One region of the Streptomyces sp. NPDC020958 genome, then DNA from elsewhere that is predicted to be linked to it. Evidence: riboswitches for the same ligand, from Rfam matches in the RefSeq annotation. Region 1 holds a riboswitch; each other region holds the start of a gene.

Region 1 (2,176 bases):
CGTCACGGAGCTCGATGGCCTCGAAGGCGCCGGTGGAGGCGCCGGACGGGACGGCGGCACGACCCGTGCTGCCGTCGTCGAGGCCGACCTCGACCTCGACCGTGGGGTTACCTCGGGAGTCCAGGATTTCCCGGGCTACGACGACGTCGATGGACGGCACGAGCATCTCCTTCTTGGGATGTGACGCTGGTTGTGCGGGGCGCACGCGGACCTGGTCGGCCCTTGCTCAGCCTTGCGACTAGAGCCTAACCGGCCCAGGGCCGTCAGCCGGCCGACCGACCGGCCCGTGGACACCCTGACGGTACTCATTGTTCACGCGCGGAACAAAGGGGGGTCCCGATGAAGAACGGGAGAAGAGCGGGTCAAGGAGCGTGACCGCAAAGAGAAACCCCGCTCCGGCGCGTTCGGGGGGAAACGCACCGGAGCGGGGCCCGTGGGGGACGGGGGTGACCCCCCAGGTTCTTACTTCAGGTGCAGCTGCTGGCCCGGGTAGATGACGTCGGCGTCGTCGACGATGTCCTTGTTCAGCTTGAACAGCGCCTGCCAACCACCCTTCACCTTGTGCTTCTCGGCGATCGAGCTGAGGGTGTCGCCCTTGACGACCTTGTACTCGCCGTCGCCCTTCTTGACCTTCTTGCCGGTCGGGGTGGTGACGGTCTTCTTGGCGGCCGGGCGGTCGGCGGAGCGGGAGGCGGCCTGGGTGCCGGTCGTACGGCTGCTCGTGCCGGCGCTGCCGCTGCTCGACGAGCCGGCGGAGCTGGAGCTGGACGAGCTGGAGGTGCCGCCGGTGTAGGCGGCGCCGGACAGGCCCTTGCCGCAGACCGGCCAGGCGCCCTTGCCCTGGGCGGCGAGGACCTTCTCGGCGACCTGGATCTGCTGCGCCTTGGTGGCCTGGTCGGCCTGCGGGGCGTAGGCGGTGCCGCCGTACGCGGCCCAGGTGGAGGCGGAGAACTGCAGACCGCCGTAGTAGCCGTTGCCGGTGTTGATCGACCAGTTGCCGCCGGACTCGCACTGGGCGACGGTGTCCCACTCGGAGGCGGTGGCGGCGGAGGCGCCACCGGCCGCCATCAGCGGGGCGGCGACGGCGGCACCGGTGACACCGGCGACGGCGATGGCGCGGACGGCCTTGGACGGACGACGGTGCTTGCCCTTGCCGGAAAACAGCATGGAAGATCCCCTCACCGACGCCTGCGAGGTGAGCTGTCGGGTTCGGGCCGGTTGAGTTGCCCGGCCGCACGGCCCGCTCTCGCGAGACGCGCGGCTCCACCCCTAGCCGGTTCCGGCGGCCTTTCGGCCGTGAGGCCCCTGAGGGCTCAACTGCCGGACCCGGCGCTTACCTTGGGTCCCCCGCTCCTGCCTACGGCGCTTGACGCGACGACTGTTCCCGGGCGGCCGCTGGCAGGACTCGGCGTTGCGACAGCCGGGGCTCGCGGTGACGAGCGGCCTCGACCGTAAACAGACGATCAGGTGAATTTCAAAGATGATCAGGGCTTCTGAGACTCATCCCACACTTTCACCAAAGCGGACAATAATCTCCAAACGGGGCGTCAACTCCCGCCCCATTTGGCCCGTTCAGCTACCGAGTTTCAGGGTCTGACCGGAGGCGATGTCGTTCGGGTCGGCGCCGATGTCGGCCTTGTTCACCGCGTAGAGCGCGCGCCACCCGCCGTCGAGGCCAAGGGAGTCGGCGATGGAGGCGAGGGTGTCGCCGTCACGGACGGTGTAGGTACCGGCGGCGTCGGCGGAGGCGTGACGGCCGGAGGATGCGACCCCCTGACCTTTTGTCACACTTTCGTCCGCCGAGTCACCGCGATGCTTGCCGCCGCTGCTGACGGCACCCGTGTCGACCAGACTCCAAGAGCCGCCGGTCTGCCACGAGTGGTCCGAGTCGTCACTGGAGTCCGGAATCACCGGATTCTCGTGGGCCTTCGAGGAGGCGGAGGCAGAAGGTGCCGACTTGTCCACCTTGCCCGCACTGTCGGATGTGCCGGAAGTGGGCGCCTTCGAGGTGTCACTCGCGCTGGAACTCGGAGCAGGGGACGCGGATTCGGTCCCGGGGCCCTTCGTCGCGGACGACGCGCCGGAGTCGCCGGAGTCACTCGTGGAGGACGAGTCCGACAAACCGGAGGACGAGTCGGCAGAACCCGAGGAGCTGGATGACCCGTCGAGGCCCGTG
Region 2 (2,176 bases), on a different contig from region 1:
ATCAGGCGCTTGGAGTCGGCCGCGTCGTAGATCGAGAAGGAGGAGGTGAAGCCGAGCTTCTTGCTCTCCCGGCGCAGGATCCGCACGCAGGCGCTGTGGAAGGTCATCACCCACATCGCGTTCGCGCGCGGGCCGACGAGCTGCTCGACGCGCTCCTTCATCTCGCCCGCGGCCTTGTTGGTGAAGGTGATCGCGAGGATCTGGCCCGGGTGGACGTGGCGCTCGCCGAGCAGGTGGGCGATGCGGTGGGTGAGCACGCGCGTCTTGCCGGAACCGGCGCCGGCGACGATGAGCAGCGGGGAACCGGCGTGCACGACGGCCGCGCGCTGGTTCTCGTTCAGCCCCTCCAGGAGGGCGGCCGCGTCCAGGGCGGGGCGGGCGGCGCCGTCGCGGTAGTAGGCGTCCCGGTCCGGGGGCGTGTCGAACCGCCCGCCGAACAGGTCGTCCGGAACCGGCTCGGGTCCCGGCTCGTCCTCGGGCGGCGGCGGGGGTTCCTCCTCGTGGCCGCGCGGGGGCTGGAGGCTCGCCAGGAAGCTGTCGTCAAAGAGGCTGCTCATCGCTCTACGAGTCTAGGGCGCCCCACCGACAACCGGTCCCCGCCCCGGAAACTCGCGCCGACCACCGGAAGGACTCGGGCCCTTACCGTCAGTGATTCCGACAGGTCGGGACACATCTCCGCGAACCGCCCGCAGCCGGGGGACTCAACACTCAGGTCACGAAAATGTATCGGGCATATCGCACATCAACCTTCACACGGAGCACACGAGTTGGCTACCGTGCCGGGCAGGCCGCACGACCCCCACCGGCGAACGTCGCCGGGCCGCGCGGCCTCCGCCGAGTCCGGGGTGCCGCCACGCATCCGGAGCCGGGGACCCACACCGACCTTGGGGTGAATCGGTCCCACCTCCTCTCCGGGGGAGGACCGTAGGGCAACCCTTCCGAACCACCCGCCCGAACCCGACAGCTAACTCGGTAGGCGGACAACTGGAAGGAGTCGCCTCCCTTGGCGTCGCACCGCAGGTCCCGCCCCTCCGCAACGCGCACAGCGGGCATACGCACCCCCGCCCTGGCCACCGCCGCCCTCACCTCCGTGGCCCTGCTCTCCCAGACGGCGAACGCGGCGCCCTCCGAGGACGGCAGGCCGAGCCTGGAGGAGGTGGAGAAGAAGGTCGACGACCTCTACCGGCAGGCGGAGTCGGCGACCGAGAAGTACGACGCGGCCAAGGAGCGGACCGGCAAGCAGCGCAAGCGCGTCGACACCATGCTCGATGACGTGGCGCGGCGCACGGACCGGCTGAACAGGGCCCGTGAGGAACTGGGGTCGTTCGCCGCGGCGCAGTACCGGACCGGGACAGAGGTCCCCCAGACCGCGACCTTCCTGCTCGCGAACGACCCGCAGGACTACTTCGACCAGTCGCAGCTGATGAACCGGCTGACCTCGCGCCAGAAGGACGCGGTCGACGACTACGTCACCCAGCAGTCCGCGACCATGAGGAAGCGGCAGGAGGCCGCGAGGAGCCTGGAGGCGCTCACCGAGACCCAGGACGGCCTCAGGACGGCCAAGGCCACCGTCCAGTCGAAACTGGCCGCCGCCCGGCAGCTGCTGTCGAAGCTGACGGCCGAGGAGAAGGCACGCCTCGCGCAGATCGAGAAGCGGAGGCAGGAGGAGGCGGCGCGCAAGGCGGCGGAACTCGCGAAGCAGCAGGCGGCCGCCGCCCGGCAGGAGGCCGCGTCGTCATCGGCGGGCAGCTCCTCGTCCTCTTCGTCCGCGTCCTCCTCTTCGTCCGCGTCCTCGCCCTCCTCGGACTCCGCCTATGCCACGAAGGCCGCCAAGGCGATCGCCTTCGCCCGCGCGCAGATCGGCAAGCCGTACGTCTGGGGCGCGACCGGCCCCGGGTCCTACGACTGCTCCGGCCTCTCCCAGGCCGCCTGGAAGGCCGCCGGCGTCTCCCTGCCGCGCACCACCTACGACCAGGTGAACGCCGGCACCACCGTCTCCCTCACCGACGCCCAGCCCGGTGACCTGGTCTTCTTCTACGACGACATCAGCCACGTCGGGGTCTACATCGGCAACGGGATGATGATCCACGCCCCCAAGCCCGGCGCGTACGTCCGGGAGGAGTCGATCTACTACGGAGGCGAGTCGATCATCCACAGCGTGGTGCGACCGGCCTGA
Region 3 (2,176 bases), on a different contig from region 1:
CTGCGAGCTGGCGGCCCAGTGCCCACCCTCGGCGACGGCGTTCAGTGTCGGCGCGGTGGTGGTCGCCGCCGACGGCACGGAACTGGCCCGCGGCCACTCCCGGGAGGCGGGCGACCCGGCGGTCCACGCGGAGGAGGCGGCCCTCGCCAAGATCGCCCCGGCCGACCCCCGGCTGGCCACGGCCACCGTCTACACCAGCCTGGAGCCCTGCACCCGCCGCGCCTCCCGTCCCCACCCCTGCGCGGAGCTGATCCTCGGCGCGGGGGCGCGCCGGGTGGTCACGGCCTGGCACGAACCGGACACCTTCGTGCGGGCGGCGGACGGGACGGGGATGCTGCGGGAGCGGGGGGTGTCGGTGGTGGTCCTGGCCGAGTACGAGGCCCTGGCCAAGGCGCCGAACGCACACCTGGAAACGCCCCGCGGCTAGGTCTCCGCGCGGGGGCGCTCGTAACCCGTGTGACTCGCACTCTTCGGATGGCGTATGCTGGTGTCACCGACGCGGGGTGGAGCAGCTCGGTAGCTCGCTGGGCTCATAACCCAGAGGTCGCAGGTTCAAATCCTGTCCCCGCTACTGAAACTCAGGGCCGGAATCCGGATCACGGATTCCGGCCCTGAGGCGTGTCCGGGCGCGCGTTTCTTGGAGGCGTGGTCAACTCGACCGTTTTTGGCCGGTCGTGGCAGGTAAGTCCATCGCGTGGAAGCTTAATGATCAAGGCGAATGGCTTGGAATCTTACCGCCGGGTCTATTAACGTTCGATAACGCAGCGCGGTCGTCCCAGCCGTCACCCGAGATGGCTCCGTGCGCACGCGCCGAATCCCGTCAAGGGAACCGGGGAACCACCACCTTGGGGTGAATCGCACGGCTGCCGCCGAGTACGAATCGGCCGGTATACGCGCGTAGGAGACCTTCCCGCTCCGAACCCGTCAGCTAACCCGGTAGGCGGCGGAAGGAAAGGAGTACGCCCGCGTGGCGTCCAACCGGCCTGCTCCGACAGCCCCGTTCGTACCCAGCCAGCGGCAGCCCGACACCTTCGGTTACGGCACCTACCGCACCGACGAGGGCCCCTGGGAGGAGTGGAACCCCACCGAGGAGTCCCTCGCCCCCGAGCGCGGCCGGCACCGGATCGCCAAGCAGCGCGGCGGCGGACTCGCCCGCAGCTCCACGGTCCTCGGCGTCGGCGTCATCGCCGCCGTCGGCGCGGGCGGCATGGCCACCGCCAACACCGGCCACCCGCCGGTCTCCATCTCCCTGCCGGACCTGCCGTCCGTCGACTCCCTGCTGGGCGACGGGGGCGGCCACCAGGCCACGCAGACGGCGCTGAGCAGCGTCACCACGACGGCCGCCACGGACGGGGACTCCTCGTCCGACGCCGGTGAGGCGCTGCGCAGCCGCATCATCGCCCAGGCCGAGCGGCAGCAGAACCAGTTGGACACCAAGGCGAGCGCCAAGGCCGTGGCCGCCGCCGACAAGGTGGTCGCCGCCGCGGAGGCCAAGGCGGAACAGGCCGCGGCCGCCAAGGCCGGCGCCGCCAAGGAGAAGGCGGTGGCCGCCGCCGCGCAGAAGGCCGAGCAGGCCCGGATCGCGGCGCTGGCCAAGCAGTACACGCTGCCCGTCGTGTCGTACACGATCACCGGCACCTTCGGCCAGGCCGGCTCCATGTGGTCCTCCGGCTACCACACCGGCCTCGACTTCGCCGCCCCGACCGGCACGCTGATCAAGGCCGTCCACGGCGGCACGATCACCGAGGCGGGCTGGGCCGGCTCCTACGGCTACCGCACGATCCTCACCCTGGACGACGGCACCGAGCTGTGGTTCTGCCACCAGTCGTCGATCGGCGTCAAGGTCGGCCAGAAGGTCGCCACCGGCGACGTCATCGGCCGCGTGGGCGCCACCGGCAACGTCACCGGCCCGCACCTCCACCTCGAGGTCCACCCCGGCGGCCAGCCCACCGGCATCGACCCGATGACCTGGCTGCGCGGCAAGGGCCTCAACCCCTGACGCACCTCCACCGGCCCCGGCGGGCCTTCCGCTTTTACGAGAACTTCGTATTGCGTGGGATGGCCCGCCTGCCGCGCCGCGTTGGAATGGAGCATGACTGCTTCTTCCGCATCCCCGGTCCTCCGTAAGCTCGGCGCCTCCGACCTGGAGGTCTTCCCGCTCGCCCTCGGCGGCAAC
Region 4 (2,176 bases), on a different contig from region 1:
CGCCATTCAGCACGGCTTCAGCCAGATCCACCCCGCCCGGGTGATGTCGGCCTGGGTCACCGACAGCCCCAACCACCAGCTCAACGGCCGGGTCAGCTCGCTGCGTTTCCGGTTCGTCAGCTCCATGGCCGGGGCGCTCGGGGTCGGCGGCGACCTCTCGAAGTGGACCGAGGAGGAACTCGCCGAAGCCGGTCACTGGGTGGGGCTCTACAAGGAGATCCGGCCGCTGGTGCAGCGCGGCGAGCAGTTCCGGCTGCGGCCGCCGGCCGGCGGGCTCAGCGCGGTGCAGTACACGCTCGGCGACGAGACCGCGGTCCTCGCCTGGCTCCAGGCGCAGAGCTACGGCGAGCCGGTGCCGGCGCTCCGGCTCAAGGGCCTCGACCCGGAGGCGTCGTACGAATGCCGCGAAACGGGCGAAGTGCACCGTGGGGCCGTGCTGTTGCATCACGGGCTGCGCGTGGGGCTCAAGGGTGACCTGGATGCGACGGTCGTCCGACTTCGTCGCATCTGATCCTTCTGCCTGAATTGGCGGCTTCATTGCAACTCGCTCTGGAATATGTGGACGTGGCGTGACGTGCGTGAGGAGCGTCATATTCGTGACCGACCGTCGCGCGTCATGCTCACGTAATGAAGGCGCTTCACAAGGGAATTGCGGGAGCGGGAAAGGCCGGGTTTCACGGAGGGTGACCGGGAACGTCCGTAACGGATCAAGCGGCACCAGGAGGTCGGGAACCGTTCGCTTGTCCGGGTGCGTCCTGCTCGCTTACGTTCGCCACGCATCCGGACGGAACGCCGAATCCTGCCGCCGCCCGGAGTCCCCACACACTCACCCGTGCCCGGCAGGAGCGGGGGACCCACCAGGCAAGACCGCCTGTTCCGGTTCCCGGGACAGGCCAGGGGTGTAGTCACGCCTTCCGGCGTGGCCGGGCAGCTCCAGCCCGAACCCGACAGCTCACCTCGCAGGCGCCGGAGAGGAACGCGCCATGCCCGCGAGAGGTAAGCACCGCCGCCCGAAGACCCAGCGTCTCACCCGCTCGATGGCCGTCGCCGGAACCGGTGGCGCCGCGCTGGCCCTGCCGCTCATGGGGGCCACCGGTGCCCACGCGGCCACCGCGCAGTCCGTCTCCGCGAAGGCTCCGCAGTCGCTGCCGGCCGTCGCGAAGGCGGCGCCCGGGAAGGCGGCCGTACGGACGTCCGCCGCCGCGCGTTCCGCGCACCGCACGTACACCGTGGTGCCGGGCGACTGCCTCTCGGAGATCGCGCGTGACCAGCACATCAGCGGGGGCTGGCACCGGCTCTACGCCGACAACCGGCAGGCCGTCGGAGACGACCCCTCGCTGATCCACCCCGGCCTCGAGCTCACGCTCGACGGCCGCGGCCCCACGACGACCGGTACCGCTGACTCCGGTGCCCGGCCCGAGGCGCACTCCGCCACCTCGTCCTCGGCGGCCACCCCGTCCGTGCCGTCCACCCCGTCCACCCCGGACGCCTCGACGACGGCCGCCTCCGGATACGTCCTCCCGGTCAGCGGCGCCACCGTCGGCACCGGCTACCACGTGCCGGGCGGCATGTGGTCCAGCGGCTACCACACCGGCGTCGACTTCGTGGTGCCCACCGGCACCCCCGTCAAGGCCGTCGGTGCGGGCACGGTCGTCACCGCCGGCTGGGGCGGCGCCTACGGCAACCAGGTCGTCATCAGGCTCGCCGACGGCCACTACGCGCAGTACGGTCACCTCTCCGCGCTCTCCGTCTCGGCCGGCCAGACCGTGACCGCGGGCCAGCAGGTCGGCCTCTCCGGCGCGACCGGCAACGTGACCGGCCCGCACCTGCACTTCGAGATCCGTACCACCCCCGACTACGGCTCGGACGTGGACCCGGTCGCCTACCTCCGCTCGAAGGGCCTCGCCGTCGGCTGACAGGCGCCCCGCCGGTCCGACACGCACTCCGAGGGCCGGATCCCGGTCCCCGGGGTCCGGCCCTCGGTGTTTCCTTCTCGTGGCAGCGCTGCTTCGGGCATCGACAACGAAGGCTCGGCGACGGCAGAGTGAACCCCGTTCGGTGAAAGCGCTTTCCGCGACCTGTGCCGCACCGGGAGGAACCAGCCGCATGACGACCACCCGCCGAGCCTTCGGCGCCCTGACCGCCGCAGCCGCGCTCACGGCCCTCACCCCCGCCG

The links. A riboswitch is a leader RNA that binds a small molecule or an ion and turns the genes downstream of it on or off. The one in region 1 is predicted to bind cyclic di-AMP.
Region 2: it holds a riboswitch for cyclic di-AMP, as region 1 does, so the genes downstream of both, ACZ3KP_RS24340 (C40 family peptidase) here and ACZ3KP_RS14375 (transglycosylase family protein) in region 1, are expected to answer to the same signal.
Region 3: it holds a riboswitch for cyclic di-AMP, as region 1 does, so the genes downstream of both, ACZ3KP_RS19165 (M23 family metallopeptidase) here and ACZ3KP_RS14375 (transglycosylase family protein) in region 1, are expected to answer to the same signal.
Region 4: it holds a riboswitch for cyclic di-AMP, as region 1 does, so the genes downstream of both, ACZ3KP_RS30145 (M23 family metallopeptidase) here and ACZ3KP_RS14375 (transglycosylase family protein) in region 1, are expected to answer to the same signal.

The regions. Positions count from the first base shown of each region.
Region 1 is NZ_JBVHFU010000004.1:110,286-112,461, forward strand. Features, by position in the region: gene eno (phosphopyruvate hydratase) at 1-166, opposite strand, end outside; gene ACZ3KP_RS14375 (transglycosylase family protein) at 463-1,167, opposite strand; cyclic di-AMP (ydaO/yuaA leader) riboswitch at 1,171-1,375, opposite strand; gene ACZ3KP_RS14380 (transglycosylase family protein) at 1,573-2,176, opposite strand, start outside.
Region 2 is NZ_JBVHFU010000008.1:267,780-269,955, reverse strand. Features, by position in the region: gene pcrA (DNA helicase PcrA) at 1-557, opposite strand, end outside; cyclic di-AMP (ydaO/yuaA leader) riboswitch at 823-995, shown strand; gene ACZ3KP_RS24340 (C40 family peptidase) at 1,004-2,176, shown strand.
Region 3 is NZ_JBVHFU010000005.1:470,455-472,630, forward strand. Features, by position in the region: gene ACZ3KP_RS19155 (dihydrofolate reductase family protein) at 1-427, shown strand, start outside; tRNA gene ACZ3KP_RS19160 (tRNA-Met) at 498-571, shown strand; cyclic di-AMP (ydaO/yuaA leader) riboswitch at 799-958, shown strand; gene ACZ3KP_RS19165 (M23 family metallopeptidase) at 968-1,999, shown strand; gene ACZ3KP_RS19170 (aldo/keto reductase) at 2,093-2,176, shown strand, end outside.
Region 4 is NZ_JBVHFU010000012.1:291,605-293,780, forward strand. Features, by position in the region: gene ACZ3KP_RS30140 (alpha-galactosidase) at 1-511, shown strand, start outside; cyclic di-AMP (ydaO/yuaA leader) riboswitch at 818-979, shown strand; gene ACZ3KP_RS30145 (M23 family metallopeptidase) at 984-1,916, shown strand; gene ACZ3KP_RS30150 (DUF6250 domain-containing protein) at 2,107-2,176, shown strand, end outside.